One region of the Megasphaera vaginalis (ex Srinivasan et al. 2021) genome, then DNA from elsewhere that is predicted to be linked to it. Evidence: riboswitches for the same ligand, from Rfam matches in the RefSeq annotation. Region 1 holds a riboswitch; each other region holds the start of a gene.
What was found. A riboswitch is a leader RNA that binds a small molecule or an ion and turns the genes downstream of it on or off. The one in region 1 is predicted to bind ZMP and ZTP.
Positions count from the first base shown of each region.

Region 2: linked by a shared signal. The riboswitch ahead of HMPREF1250_RS09460 (formate--tetrahydrofolate ligase) and the one ahead of HMPREF1250_RS02300 (phosphoribosylaminoimidazolecarboxamide formyltransferase) in region 1 are both predicted to bind ZMP and ZTP.
Region 3: linked by a shared signal. The riboswitch ahead of HMPREF1250_RS07320 (OFA family MFS transporter) and the one ahead of HMPREF1250_RS02300 (phosphoribosylaminoimidazolecarboxamide formyltransferase) in region 1 are both predicted to bind ZMP and ZTP.

Region 1 covers NZ_AWXA01000008.1:79,262-83,989, reverse strand. The annotation lists gene HMPREF1250_RS02315 (leucyl aminopeptidase family protein) at 1-1,368, shown strand, start outside; gene HMPREF1250_RS02310 (PHP domain-containing protein) at 1,365-2,171, shown strand; gene HMPREF1250_RS02305 (Asp23/Gls24 family envelope stress response protein) at 2,176-3,000, shown strand; ZMP/ZTP riboswitch at 3,045-3,123, shown strand; gene HMPREF1250_RS02300 (phosphoribosylaminoimidazolecarboxamide formyltransferase) at 3,168-4,343, shown strand; gene ylxM (YlxM family DNA-binding protein) at 4,442-4,728, shown strand, end outside.
Region 2 covers NZ_AWXA01000053.1:59,915-64,642, forward strand. The annotation lists gene HMPREF1250_RS09450 (ferritin) at 1-407, shown strand, start outside; gene HMPREF1250_RS09455 (hypothetical protein) at 498-1,316, shown strand; ZMP/ZTP riboswitch at 1,381-1,458, shown strand; gene HMPREF1250_RS09460 (formate--tetrahydrofolate ligase) at 1,508-3,187, shown strand; gene HMPREF1250_RS09465 (cyclodeaminase/cyclohydrolase family protein) at 3,156-3,809, shown strand; gene HMPREF1250_RS09470 (hypothetical protein) at 3,873-4,271, opposite strand; gene trmL (tRNA (uridine(34)/cytosine(34)/5-carboxymethylaminomethyluridine(34)-2'-O)-methyltransferase TrmL) at 4,709-4,728, shown strand, end outside.
Region 3 covers NZ_AWXA01000041.1:109,888-114,615, reverse strand. The annotation lists gene HMPREF1250_RS07325 (FprA family A-type flavoprotein) at 1-716, shown strand, start outside; gene HMPREF1250_RS07320 (OFA family MFS transporter) at 1,145-2,419, opposite strand; ZMP/ZTP riboswitch at 2,498-2,582, opposite strand; gene HMPREF1250_RS07315 (FAD-dependent oxidoreductase) at 2,680-3,756, shown strand; gene HMPREF1250_RS07310 (D-alanyl-D-alanine carboxypeptidase family protein) at 3,845-4,728, opposite strand, start outside.

The sequences.
Region 1 (4,728 bases):
GAAGAAGGGGAGCTTCTTCGAGCCTATGTGAACAACAGGCCGGAATTGCTGCATTATCGGTCGATACATACCTTTCACTGTCTGTATGAAGACAGGGTGCGTACGTATTTTCTCGTCGGACTGGAAAATAAGCCGCTCCGTTACAGCATGCACGAAGATTTTTTGGCTGCCAAACGCATCACTGCCGCTGCCATGTCGGAAGGCGTTACGGAGTTGGCCGTATTCATCGATACCTTGGAAATGGATATGGTATCTTTGATCGACGGACTGCTGTATCGTAATTATGCGTTCAATCGCTATAAACGAGAGGCGGAGGAAGAGTCGATAAAAAATATCAACCTGATTACGTCCAGCCTGAAAATAAAGGATTTCAATACGCTTTGCTATGTATATTCTTCCATCTATGAAGGCGTGTATCTGGCCCGTGATCTGGTGAACACGCCTTCCAACGACTTGACGCCGCGCCGGTTCTGCGACTTGGCGGCAACTATTTGCAAAGGCGACAACATGGAAGTCGAGGTCATGAATAAATGGAATCTGGAAAAGCGGAATATGGGAGGAATTGTTGCCGTCGGTAAAGGCAGCATGAACCCGCCGCAGCTGTTGACGCTGTCTTACAAAGGCGATCCGGACAGCAGAGAGACGGTAGCCGTTGTCGGCAAAGGGATTATTTATGACAGCGGCGGCTTGTCCTTAAAAAGTCACGCCGCGCTGGAATTCATGAAAGACGACATGGCCGGCGCCGCCGCCGCGCTGGGAGTTATGCGGGCGCTGATGTTGCTGAAATATCCGATCAATGTCGTTGCTGTCATGCCTTTGGCGGAAAACGTTCCGTCCAGCATGTCTTACCGCGTTGACGATGTGATTACGATGTATGACGGTCATACGGTGGAAATTAAGAATACCGATGCCGAAGGCCGCCTTATCCTCGCCGATGCCGTTACGTATGCGCAGGAGAAGGGCGCGACAAGGATCATCGACTTGGCGACGCTGACAGGAGCTTGTGTTACCGCCTTGGGGACGATTCGTTCCGGCATGTTCGGCAATGATCAGGAGTGGATGAACCGATTCTTTGCTGCCGCCGGCAGGGCTCATGAAAAGGTCTGGCAGCTGCCGTTGGACAGGGAATACGAAGAGGAGTTGAAAAGCACTGTTGCCGACTTGAAAAATGTCGGTTCGACCGGATCCGGCGCCGGTGCTATCGTGGCGGCGCAATTCATCAAGCAATTCGTGAAGCCTGAAACGGCCTGGATTCATCTCGACATTGCCGGAACCGCTTTTAGTGAAAAAAAGGATGAAAGCGGTTTCAGCGGCGCTACCGGCGTAGGGGTCAAGACGATTCTGGAATTTTTGCGAGGCGGACGATGATGAAGGCGGATCTGCACATGCACACAACTTGTTCCGACGGTCTCCACACGCCGGCGGAACTGACGGCAATGGCTGCGGCGGCAAAGCTTGACGTCATCGCTATTTCCGACCACGATACGATGGCGGCATATGACGGTACGCACAGGCTGCATGATGGTGTAAAGATTATCAGCGCCATTGAAATGAGCAGTGACTGCGCCGATGAAGATGTCCATATTCTCGGCTATCATCTGGATCCGGCGAACGAAGAGTTGCAGGACTATTGCCGCGATTTCAAGGAGCGGCGCGCAGTACGGGCAAGAAAGATCGTTGAGAAATGCACGGCTCTCGGCTATGCGCTTGATCTCACCGTTGTCAATGATATACTGCGGCGCGGCGGTACTGTCGGCAGACCGCATATTGCGGCTATGTTGGTGGAAAAAGGCTATTTTTCATCAGTTTCTGCGGTCTTTGAAAGGATCCTTTCCCGTAACGGCCCGGCTTACGTTCCCTATGATCGTTACGATATCGACGCCTGCATTGAACTCATTCACCGTGCCGGCGGCCTGTCCTTTTTAGCGCACCCGTCGCTGCTTAAAGCGGCCTTGCCGCAGGTCTTGCAGCATCCCTTCGACGGCATAGAGGTATATCATCCGAAGAATCGGGGCCGGTATGACGAATTTCTCGGCATTGCGCGGGAAAAGGATTGGCTGGTCAGCGGCGGTTCCGATTACCACGGCACGATCGGCCGCTACCCTGACGGTCTCGGCGTTTTTTCCTTTGATGCGGCGCCGTTGCAGCCGCTCCTTTCTTATAAAGGATGAGAAAATGAAAATTATCGGATTTATCGGCCCCAGCGGCACCGGCAAAAGCCACCATGCGCTGGTTGTCGCTTATGACAATCATATTGACAGCATCATTGACGACGGTCTTCTCATCTATCAGAACCGCATTATTGCCGGCTGTTCCGCAAAAGATGAGACCAATCGCATGCGCGCCGTTCGCTGCGCCATCTTTCTTGAGCCGTCTCACGCCGCAGCCGTCCGCGAGGCGCTGAGCCGGGTAAAGCCGGAAAAACTGTTGATCCTGGGGACATCGAAGCACATGGTGCAGCGCATCCGCGAAGCCTTGTATTTGCCGCCTGTCGATGCGTATATCCGGATTGAAGAGGTTTCCTGCGCCGCCGAGATCGCCAAAGCCAGAGCCATCCGCAAAGCGGAGGGAAAACATATCATTCCCGTGCCGACAATGGAATTGAAATCCCATTTTCACGGCTATCTCCTCGATCCGATCCGTTCGTTTCTCCACAACCGGAGCGGCAAAAAAGGACCTGATTTCGAACAGTCCGTTGTCAGACCGATCTTCAGTTATTACGGTAAGCTCATCTTTTCTGATGACGTCTTTTTCGCTCTGATCCGTCATTGTTTGGCCGGGATCGACGGTATCGTCAAGGTAAACCGCGTCAAGGTGGCGAAGAATTATGTGCCGGGCAGCAACGGACTGGCCGTCGTTTTGGGCGTTACCGTCCGGTACGGCGTCCATATTAAGACGCTGATGCAGCGGATCCGCTGTTCGCTGCAGGACGACATCGAGTATACGACAGGCATGTCCGTCGACATTCTGAAGATTACCGTTCGTGATGTCGTCGAGTAAAATCCGTCTGTTGACAAGGCTGCGAGCCAGTTTGTATAATGAAAAAGGAATCATGTGACTGACGGAAGTGGGCTGACCACAGGGAGCATGATCGATAAAAAGCCGACCGTCTGGGCAAATGAGTCCGGGAGTGTCGGTGTTTTTTTTATTCCCAGGAGGAAATGACGATGAAAGAACTGCAATTGAAATACGGATGCAATCCCAATCAGAAGGCGACGAGAGTGTATATGAAAAACGGCGGCGACTTGCCGCTTGAAGTTATGAACGGCCGTCCCGGCTATATCAATTTGCTCGATGCGCTGAACAGCTACCAATTAGTTAAAGAACTGAAAGCAGCGACAGGACTGCCGGCTGCGGCCTCGTTCAAGCATGTCAGTCCGGCAGGCGCTGCCGTGGCTGTTGAAATGAGCGATACCTTGAAAAAGATATATTACGTTGACGATTTGGAACTGTCGCCGTTGGCCGGAGCCTATGCCTGTGCCCGTGGCGCTGATCGCATGAGTTCGTACGGCGATTTCGTCGCCCTTTCCGATACGTGCGACGCCGCGACGGCGACGCTGCTGAAACGGGAAGTTTCAGACGGCGTTATCGCACCGGGATATACGGAAGAAGCGTTGAAAATTTTGAAGGAAAAACGGCAAGGCTCGTATTGCGTATTGAAGATCGACGCCGCTTATGTGCCTGCAGTGCCGGAGCATAAAGAGGTCTTCGGCGTTACCTTTGAGCAGGACCGCAATAACGCGGTCATTACAAAGGATCTTTTTGCCGTTCGGCCGACGCGCAACAAAGAGATTCCCGAAAGCGCGCAGCGTGATTTGCTCGTGGCGCTGATTACCTTGAAATATACGCAGTCAAATTCGGTTTGCTATGTTAAAGACGGCATGACGATCGGCGTCGGTGCCGGACAGCAGTCGCGCGTCCACTGTACGCGCCTGGCAGGGAATAAGGCCGATGTCTGGTGGCTCCGGCAGAACCCGAAGGTGTTGGCGTTACCTTTCAGGGATGATATCCGTCGCCCTGATCGTGACAATACGATAGACGTTTATATCTCCGATGATTGGGAAGACGTCCTTGCCGACGGTGTGTGGCAGCAGTTCTTTACAAAAAAGCCGGAGCCTTTGACCGGGCGGGAAAAGAAAGAGTGGGTCGCACAACTTCGCGGCGTGGCTCTCGGCAGCGATGCCTTTTTCCCCTTTGGTGACAATATTGAACGCGCCCATCGCAGCGGCGTCGAATATATTGCACAGGCAGGCGGCTCCATTCGCGACGACAATGTCATTGAAACGTGCGATAAATATAATATGGCCATGGCGATGACAGGACTCCGTTTATTCCATCATTAAAGGATGGCAGACCGAAAGAGGTGACAAGTAAAAATACTTGACACCCCTTTCCCTTTCCTGTATACTTGCAACGTACGAATGACAGAGGCGGTGAAATCATGTTGGAAGATGTGCTTCGCAAAGGGCGGCTGTTGGACATATACGGGCCGTTACTGACGGAACGGCAGGAACGATGTATGGACATGTATTTCAATCAGGATCTTTCTCTCGCCGAAATCGGCGTAAATTTGGAAATATCCCGGCAAGGCGTTCATGATTTGCTGCATCGCGCCTCGCAGTCATTGGAACATTACGAAGCGAAGCTGCACCTGTTGGAACGGGCGCAGGTTCTGCAACGGGAAGTGGAAATGGCCGCCCGCCTTCTGGAAGGCGGCAGTACGGCGGA
Region 2 (4,728 bases), on a different contig from region 1:
TCGACGGGTTTGCTCATTGGTACGATGTGCAGGCGCAGGAAGAACACGATCATGCGATGCTGATGCGTACATATCTGCATAATAACGGTGAATCCGTGACGTTTGAGGCGATTGAAAAACCGTCTTTGGCCTGTAACGATATCATCGATCCGATGAAGGCCGCTTATGCCCATGAACAATATGTCACGCATCTGATCAATGAAATTTACAGAGCTGCCGACGAGGTTCACGATTATCGTACGATGCAATGCTTCGACTGGTTCGTCAAAGAGCAGGGAGAGGAAGAAAAGAATGCCGACGGACTGATCAAAAAATACGAACTTTTCGGTTCCGATCCGAAGGGGCTGTACGCGCTGAATCAGGAATTGCTCGGCCGTACGTATGCAGCGCCGACGTTGGTTCTGTAAGTCTTGGCAGAAGGACCCGCAAATTTTGCGGGTCCTTTTTATTTTGGCGGTGACGGGATATGGTATAATAAAAAAGAAAGGAGAAAAGTGATGCAAACTATTCATTATGTAATGGCAGATCCCAGCGGGAACACGACTGTTCTTGTCTTGGATCGAATCGATCGGGCTGATCATAGTGTTGTAGCCGCCAAGTTGCTCGTCTCCGAAGCACTTGAAGCGGAACAGGTTGCTTATCTGACCATGGATCCGGCAGACGGCACTGCTCTTCGCATTGATATGATGGGCGGCGAGTTTTGCGGTAACGCTTCGCGCAGTGCCGCCGCTTATGCCCTGTCCTTGACGAGAGAGGACAAGGGAATGTATCGTGTATCCTGTTCGGGTTGCACTGTGCCGTTAGGTGTTGCCGTTGAGCGTAAAGGGGATGTTTTTCAAGCCGTCATTGATATGCCTCTGCCGGAGTCGGTGGAAGCCGTGCTGATTCCCGTCAATGATTTACCGTACCGGTTTTTCAAGGTGACGTTGCCGGGAATCGTGCATTTCGTTTATTTCGTACAAACCGGCGATAATGTCGATAAGGAAATTTATTGGCAGGCGCTGCGCGAATATGTCTCTACTGACGCCTATGCGGCATACGGGCTAATCATTGTCGATACGCAGGCGCTGACCATGGTTCCTGCCGTCTATGTGGCGGAAACGGATACACGTTACTGGGAACGAAGTTGCGGCAGCGGATCGGCAGCGGCAGCGGCGGCGTTGGCCTGTGTCGGGAGACGGAATGTAGCTTGTACATTGCGCCAGCCGGGCGGCGCAATTGCGATTGCTGCCAAAGTCGATGACGGGGAATTGCAGTCGCTTCGTATCGGCGGAACAGTTGCGCTTTCAGCTGTACAAACGGTGCTTATTGAATAAGCGGACAGGGGCCTTGCAGGGACGGCTGATTGACAAAGACAGATGCCGTTTTGTATAATAAATGCATAGATCATGTGACTGACGGAAGTGGGTTGACCACAGGGAGCATGATCGATGCGAGCCGACCGTCTGGGCAGAGATTCCGGAATGTCGGTATTTTTTTTGCTACTATCGAGGAGCTGACGATGACGATGGAAAAAGTATTGAGTGATATTCAAATCGCGCAACGGACAACGTTGGAACCGATTACGAGCATTGCGGAAAAAGTGGGCTTGACGGCAGATGATTTGGAATTATACGGTAAATACAAGGCAAAGATATCCTTTGACGCGATTCGACGCCTGTCCAAAAACCGGGACGGTAAATTGGTCTTGGTAACGGCAATCAATCCGACACCGGCCGGTGAAGGAAAGTCGATGACGACGATCGGCCTGGCGCAGGCGCTGAATCGCATGGGACATAAGACGATCGTCGCCATGCGCGAGCCGTCTCTCGGCCCCGTTTTCGGGATTAAGGGCGGCGCCGCCGGCGGCGGCTATTCGCAAGTATTGCCGATGGAGGATATCAATCTCCACTTTACCGGCGATATGCATGCCATTACAACGGCCAATAACCTGCTTGCAGCAGCTATTGATAATCACGTCCATCAGGGAAACTCCCTGCGCATTGATATCCGCCGGGTCGTCTGGAAACGCGTCATGGATATGAATGATCGCGCGCTGCGTAATGTTGTCGTCGCTATGGGGGGAACCGTTTGCGGCTTTCCCAGAGAAGACCACTTCATGATTACCGTCGCTTCGGAAATTATGGCCGTCCTTTGCCTGGCGGAAGATCTGATGGATCTGAAGCGGCGCATGGCGAATATTATCGTCGCCTACGATTTGGACGGGCAGCCTGTTCGGGCCGGCGATCTCGGTGTTGCCGGCGCCATGGCTGTTTTGATGAAAGACGCCATCAAGCCCAATCTCGTGCAGACGACGGAAAACACACCGGCGCTGGTTCATGGCGGTCCTTTTGCCAATATTGCGCACGGCTGCAATTCCGTCGTAGCGACGAAACTGGCCATGAAGATGGGGGAAATCACGGTTACCGAAGCCGGTTTCGGCGCCGATCTGGGCGGCGAAAAATTTATGGACATTAAATGCCGGTTTGCCGGTATTAAACCGGATGCCGTCGTGCTCGTAGCAACAATTCGGGCTTTGAAAATGCATGGCGGTGTGAAAAAAAGCGATTTGCAAGTGGAAGATGTGGTCGCTCTGGAAAAAGGGTTTGCCAATCTGGCCAAGCATATTGAAAATATGCGTAAATTTGATGTTCCCGTTCTGGTCAGCATCAACCGCTTCCTGACCGATACGCCGGCGGAAATTGAAAAATTGACCGATCTTTGCCGCGCTTACGGCGTTGATGTCAGTTTGGGCGATTGCTGGGCGCAAGGCGGCGCCGGCGGACTGGATATGGGTGAAAAGGTACTGGCGCTCATGGCGGCACCGAAGAAACCGTATAAACCGCTTTATGAAGCAACGGAATCTATTGCCAAAAAATTGGAAACGATCGTCAGGGAAATTTATGGCGGTGACGGCGTCATCTTTGAAAGCAGAGCGAAGAAACAAGTGGAAGAATTGGAAAGACTGGGGCTGGACAAAATGCCTGTCTGTGTAGCGAAAACGCAGTATTCCTTATCGGATAATGCCGATCTGCTTGGCGCGCCGACAGGATTTACCGTTACGGTCAAAGATGTGCGCGTCTGCACGGGCGCAGGGTTTATTGTTTGTGAAACGGGAAATATTATGACTATGCCGGGCTTACCGAAGGTGCCGGCGGCGAATCGGATGGATATTGATGAAAACGGTGTTATTACAGGATTGTTCTGATCGTAAGAGGCCTTTTGGCAAAGCGGTAATCGAAGAGTTTTTGGCAGCGGCGTCCTCGGCGGAGCCGGTTCCGGGCGGCGGCGGCATTGCCGCTTTAACGGCGGCTTCAGCAGCGGCGCTTTTGGAAATGGTAGCCAATTTGACTGTTCATAAAAAAGGCTGTGAAAAGGTTGCGCCGCTGTTGACGGCGACAGCGGCGGAGGCTGCCTCCTTGAGGCGGCAATACATAGCCGCCATTGATGCGGACGGCGAAGCGTTTGCCGCCGTTTTGACGGCCCTGCGCATCAATAAGGCAGAGATATCCCGGTCGGAACGGGTACAGGCTGCCTTTCGCCACGCTGCGGAAGTTCCCTTGGCATTAGGCGTCAGTGTGTATGATTTACTGTCCTTGGCGGTGCAGGTTGTGCGATACGGCAATGTCTGGGTCATTACGGATGGCGTTATCGGCGCCATGAATGCGCGGGCCGCCATGCGTTCGGCCTTTTACAGCGTCCGCATTAATTTGAAATCCATTGACGATGAAGATTTTGTGCGGAAAACCTGTCAGCTTATGGAAGAGACGGAACGAAAGGCAGCGTTGTTGGAAGCGGAAATTGAACGTGTTTACCGGGAAAGGCAATGACGAAAAAGATAAAAAAACGGACCGCCGCCGGCAGTCCGTTTTTTATCATACGTCGAAATATAATCAGTTATTATTGAATTTATTGAACCAAGCTTTGATGCCTTCCTTCGGATAAACGCCGGTCATTGTTTCATTGAGCGCTTTACGAACGGCCGCTTCATCATACAACGGATAAATATCCTTGTATTCATCATAAACGTCCCAGAAATCGCGCATGTGGAGATTTGCGTACGTTTCGCCGTAGACTTTGAAACAGGAATCGCAGAGCGTGATGAAAACCGCTTCTTCGTCTTGCTGACGGGAATCGTCAAGGCCGCAGCAGCGAGTATACAGATTAATATTGCCGAAAAGCTGATGCAGGTAATCGTATACTTTGGAAACCATCTCCGGTTCCAACTGAAGCAGTTTACAGCCCGGGGCGAAATAAATGGGATATTGCGCAATGTTGTCAAATGAATCCATAGATACACACCTCTTTTAATAAGATCTTTTTTTGATAATAGTCATTATTGTTTGTATTATACCATAAATATGAGGTAAATGCAATAAAACGATAATTCCTATGATTATTGATAATAATTAACAAAATGATTCAAAATAGTGTAATGCCGGGTTTTACCGATGACGTTGAAGGGGCAGTGCGGGATCTGGCGAAAAGATTGAAGATTAAAAATATGTAAAGATAAAATAGTTTTTCGGCATAAAATCTTATGACGATGCGAAATGATCTTCCGTCAGTCAGTACGATATGGAAGAAACTGCCGGTGTGTATCCGTGCAATCGGACCGTTTGTGAATACCTCTTAATGTCGCGAACCGTTCATTTTTGCGGCAGATGGAGAAGGGACGCCTTGTTATTCTCCGCCGTTTCTTGTACAATACTTCATGGAGATGATACGAATGCATATTGTAATGGTAGA
Region 3 (4,728 bases), on a different contig from region 1:
GCTCCTTTATCGCCTTGGACGGCAAACTCTTTGCCGACGAAGTCAATTTCGACCGCGACTGGATTGACGAAGCGCGCCGTTATTATACGAATATTGTCGGCAAATACGGCCCCCACGTCCAGCATCTCCTGGGCAAAGCCGCTACGGTCCTGGATAAGATAAAAGTTATCTGCCCGCTCCACGGTCCCGTTTGGCGTCAGGATTTCGGTTATCTCCTCGATAAATATACGCATTGGAGCACCTATGAACCGGAAGAAAAAGGCGTCATGATCGTTTATGCTTCCATGTACGGCAACACGGAAGCCGCGGCACAGGCTTTGGCCTCGGAATTGTGTCAAAAAGGGATGTCCAACGTTCACGTCTATGACGTTTCCACGACACACGTCTCCACGTTGATTTCCGAAACCTTCAAGTATTCCCACATCGTACTGGCCTCCGTCACTTACAATTTGGGCATCTATCCGGTCATGCTCGATTATCTGGAACACATGAAAGCCCTTAATTTGCAAAAACGGACTGTCGCCATCTTGGAAAACGGCTCTTGGGCCGTCAAATCCGGTGATTTGATGCAGCAATTCATTGACGACAATCTGAAAAACATGACCGTTCTCAACGAACGCATCTCCATGGCCTCGACGTTAAAGGCGGACAAGAAAATCGAAGTCGTTAACACGGCCCAGGCTATTATCGATTCCATGCAGGAAGCCGCACAATAAAGGTCGAGCAAGACCCATTCATCCCCTAACAACGTGCAATTCCGGCAAAACGTGATAGCCTCCAGGTTAAATAAAGAGAGTCCCTGCCAATCGGCAGGGGCTCTCTTTGCATGGACAATCAGTTCAACCTGCGGCGCCGTACAAAAAGGCCCGCGAAAAGACGCCCGCTTTTCCATCGTCTGCAACGATGACAGCAGAACGCCGTCTCTGTTTTTCCTACTCTCTGCGGCCTGTGGAAATGCGATTAACGGCCTCAAAAAATATTGACGCCGTCAATCGGCGAATCTTTTTGTCGAAAAGTTCAGCCTTCACGCATTCTTTTAAAGCCGCGCCACGACCGTATGTAAAGACAGGCTGCAGTCTTCAAAAAGAGGTACCGCAGACCGACGGTCCACGATACCTCAACAACGCGCCTATTCCGTTTTTATTCAGGCATGCTTTACTTCCTGTTCCGTCCATGCCGTTTCCGTACCGATGATGCCGTGACGTGTCTTGTATTTAAGATAAGCCATGACTAAAAAAACGACGACAAGGCAGCCGGAAAAGAACTGCAAGGTTACGGCGTAGCTGTTGGTCGTTTCTCTGATCCAGGAAAGAAGCAGGGGCCCGGCAACTCCGGCAGCGCCCCAAGCCGTCAGGACCCGGCCGTGAATAGCGCTCAGTTCCAAGGTGCCGAAGAGATCGCTGAGATAGGCCGGCATACAGGAAAAGCCGCCGCCATAACAGGTTATGATCAGGAGTACGAGGATCTGAAAACTGAAGGAATTAGTAACGGTTGAAAGCTTATAAAAGGCTGCCACTTCCAAGGCAAAGAACAACAGATACGTATTGGCTCGCCCGATATAGTCGGAAACCGTCGCCCACGCAATGCGGCCGGCGCCGTTCATGAAGCCGATGATCCCGACCATGGACGCTGCCGCCAGCGGTGTCATATGGACGACTTCCTGCGCCATTGGCGACGCAACGGCAAGCAGGGCAATACCACAGGTAATGTTGGTGAAGAAGAGGAACCAAATCGTGTAAAGCTGCCATGTTTTCATCGCTTTTTTGACGGTGAACTGCGGTAGTGCCGCCGCATAGACAGGCCGTTTCCTGCCGCTTTCTTCCAGCACTTTATCCCGAGGTACGATATCACCGGCTGCAGGCGGCGCCAGATAAAGGGACGATGCCGTCATGACGATAAAATAAACGCCGCCGAGAATAACGAAGTTCGTCACCAGCCCGAAAGATTCAACAAGAAGTTGCATCACCGGTCCGGCAATCATGCTGGCAAACCCGAATCCCATAATAACCAGACCCGTGGCAAAACCGCGATTATGCGGAAACCATTTGACCAACGTCGACACCGGCGTTATATACCCCGTACCGAGGCCGATACCGCCGATAACGCCATAGGCCAGGTAAAGCAGCGGCAGACTGTGCAAATGTAATGCCAACGCCGTGCCGAACATACCGCCGCAAAAAAAGAATGCCGCCAAAAGTCCTGATTTGCGGGGCCCGATCTTCTGAACGAAAGCGCCCAGACAGCCGGCTGAAAGGCCCAAGAACAAAATAGCCAGAGAAAATGTCCACGTCGTTTCTTTCAACGTAAATCCCATGCTCTGCATGATCGGTTTGGTCAGCACACTCCACGCATATACACTGCCGATACAAATGTGAAGTCCCATAGCGGATAAAGCGATAAGCCACCGATTTCTCTTCATACAATACCCCTCTCTCGTACGAAAACGTAAAAAGAGATATAAAAAATACCGACCCTTTCCGGCCAAAGTATACATTCATATCTCTGCCCAGACGGTCGGCTCATACTTTATGCGATACGGTTCATGTGGTTAATTCCACTATCCGTCAGTTCCATATCGGTTTTGTTGTTCTTTTATTATAGGCAGTGACATATACTTTGTCAACTCTTATGATAAGATATAATAAATAATAATTATTTATTGATAAAAAGGAGCGAATCATGATGTATAATACACTTATCATCGGCTTCGGTAAAGCCGGCAAAACATTGGCAGGAAAGTTGGCAGCTAAAGGAGAAAAGGTTGCCCTCATTGAAAAAAGCTCACATATGTACGGCGGTACCTGCATCAATACGGGCGCCGGCCCCTTTATTCCCCCGATCAAAGGCATAAAAGATAACGCCTTCGTCTATGTCAGTGAAACCATCATGGATCTTGACGTCTTGCCTGAAAAGCTGACGATCATCGGCGGCGGTTATATCGGTCTCGAATTTGCTTCCATGTTTGCCGAATACGGCAGTGAAGTGACTATTCTGCAAGACGCCGACGTATTTCTCGGTCGTGAAGACAGTGATATGGCGCAAGCCATTCTCGCAGTCCTGACCGGACAGGGAATCCGTGTCGAAACCGGCGTTAACGTGACGGAAATAAACGACGGCACGACCCTATATGAAAAGGGCGGACAGATGCATACGCTGGCGGGAGACGCCGTTCTCGTCGCTACCGGCCGCCGCGTCGATACGACGGAACTGCAGCTGTCCAAAGCCGGGATCCGCACCGACGACGGCGGAATGATCGTTGTCGACGATCATCTGCGCACAACAGCGCCATCAGTTTGGGCGGCAGGTGACGTCTGCAACAAATTGCAATTTACGTACATGTCACTTGATGACAGCCGCATTATTTGGGACGATATATACGGCCAAAAAGTCCGAACTGTCGACAATCGCGGCGCGTTCGCCTACTCCGTCTTCATTAACCCCACATTCTCCCGCGTCGGCCTGAGTGAAGCCGAAGCCAAGCGTCAAGGACTTGCCTATACCGTCGTTTCCATGCCTGCAGCGGCTATTCCCAAAGCAAAGGTTTTGAGACAGGCCGACGGCTTGCTGAAAGCCTTAGTGGATCCGGAAACGGATCTGATTCTCGGTGCGCAGCTCTTCTGTGCCGATTCACATGAATTGATCAACATCATCCGCTTAGCGATGACACAAAATATCAAGTATACGGTTATTCGTGACTTTATTTTTACTCATCCGACACTGGCTGAAGGATTGAACGATCTTTTCGCCCTCGTTTGATCGCACTTGTTTGACGACAAACAGCCGCCATTACCGATGTAAAATCGGTAATGGCGGCTGTTTTATAACACTTGTTGTGTTTTTCATGCTATAACGCCGACTGTTGCGTATGCTGCGCCGCTGCAGCCTGTTCCGCCGCAAGTTGACTCAATGTCTGCCCTGCCGGCGCATCGCGGAGAACGTACGGATTTTCATCGCTCTTTCCCGCCGTCGCCGTAGCGAAATCGCTTCCAGATGCTCCTTTTTCTTTCAAAACGGCAAAGCCATAATCCAATAACGCCGCGGCATCGCCGAAACGATCAGAAGAATTCATTACAGCGGCGACGAGCGTCTTCCCTTCCCGCGTTGCCGAAGCAATCAGACAGGGACCACCATTATCGGTACTTCCTGTACGCACGCCGTTAGCACCCTCGTATTGGCCGGCAAGTAATTCGTTGAGCGACGTCAGCGTCTCCGTATCGCCGTCGGAATAGGTCATTTCATATGATGAACGGCTCACCAACGTACGAAAATCGCTGTTTTTCATTCCGTATGCGGCAATTTTCGCCAAATCGGCGGCAGTCGAATAATGACCGCTTTCCGGCAATCCGGAGGGATTGGTAAAATGCGTGTGCACGGCGCCGATAGCCAGCGCTTTATCATTCATTTTATCAACGAAATCACGCTGCGACGACGCCACGGTAGCGGCAATGTCCATGGCAGCATCACAGCCGCTGTACGTCATCATTCCGGCCAGCGCATTGCCGAGCGTAGCCGTTCTGTCGGCGCGAAGGCCCAGTACGGCTACGTCGCTGTCAAGTTGCGTCGATTCAGGGGCGATCGTTACGTTCCGGTCCATCTTTCCCTGTCCCAGTTCAAGGCCCAAAATGGCCGTCATCATCATGGTTGTACCGCCGGGGGATACTTGGGCATCGGCATTTTTGGCATAAAGGGCCGCACCTGTATCACAATCTGTGACATAAGCGGCAGCCG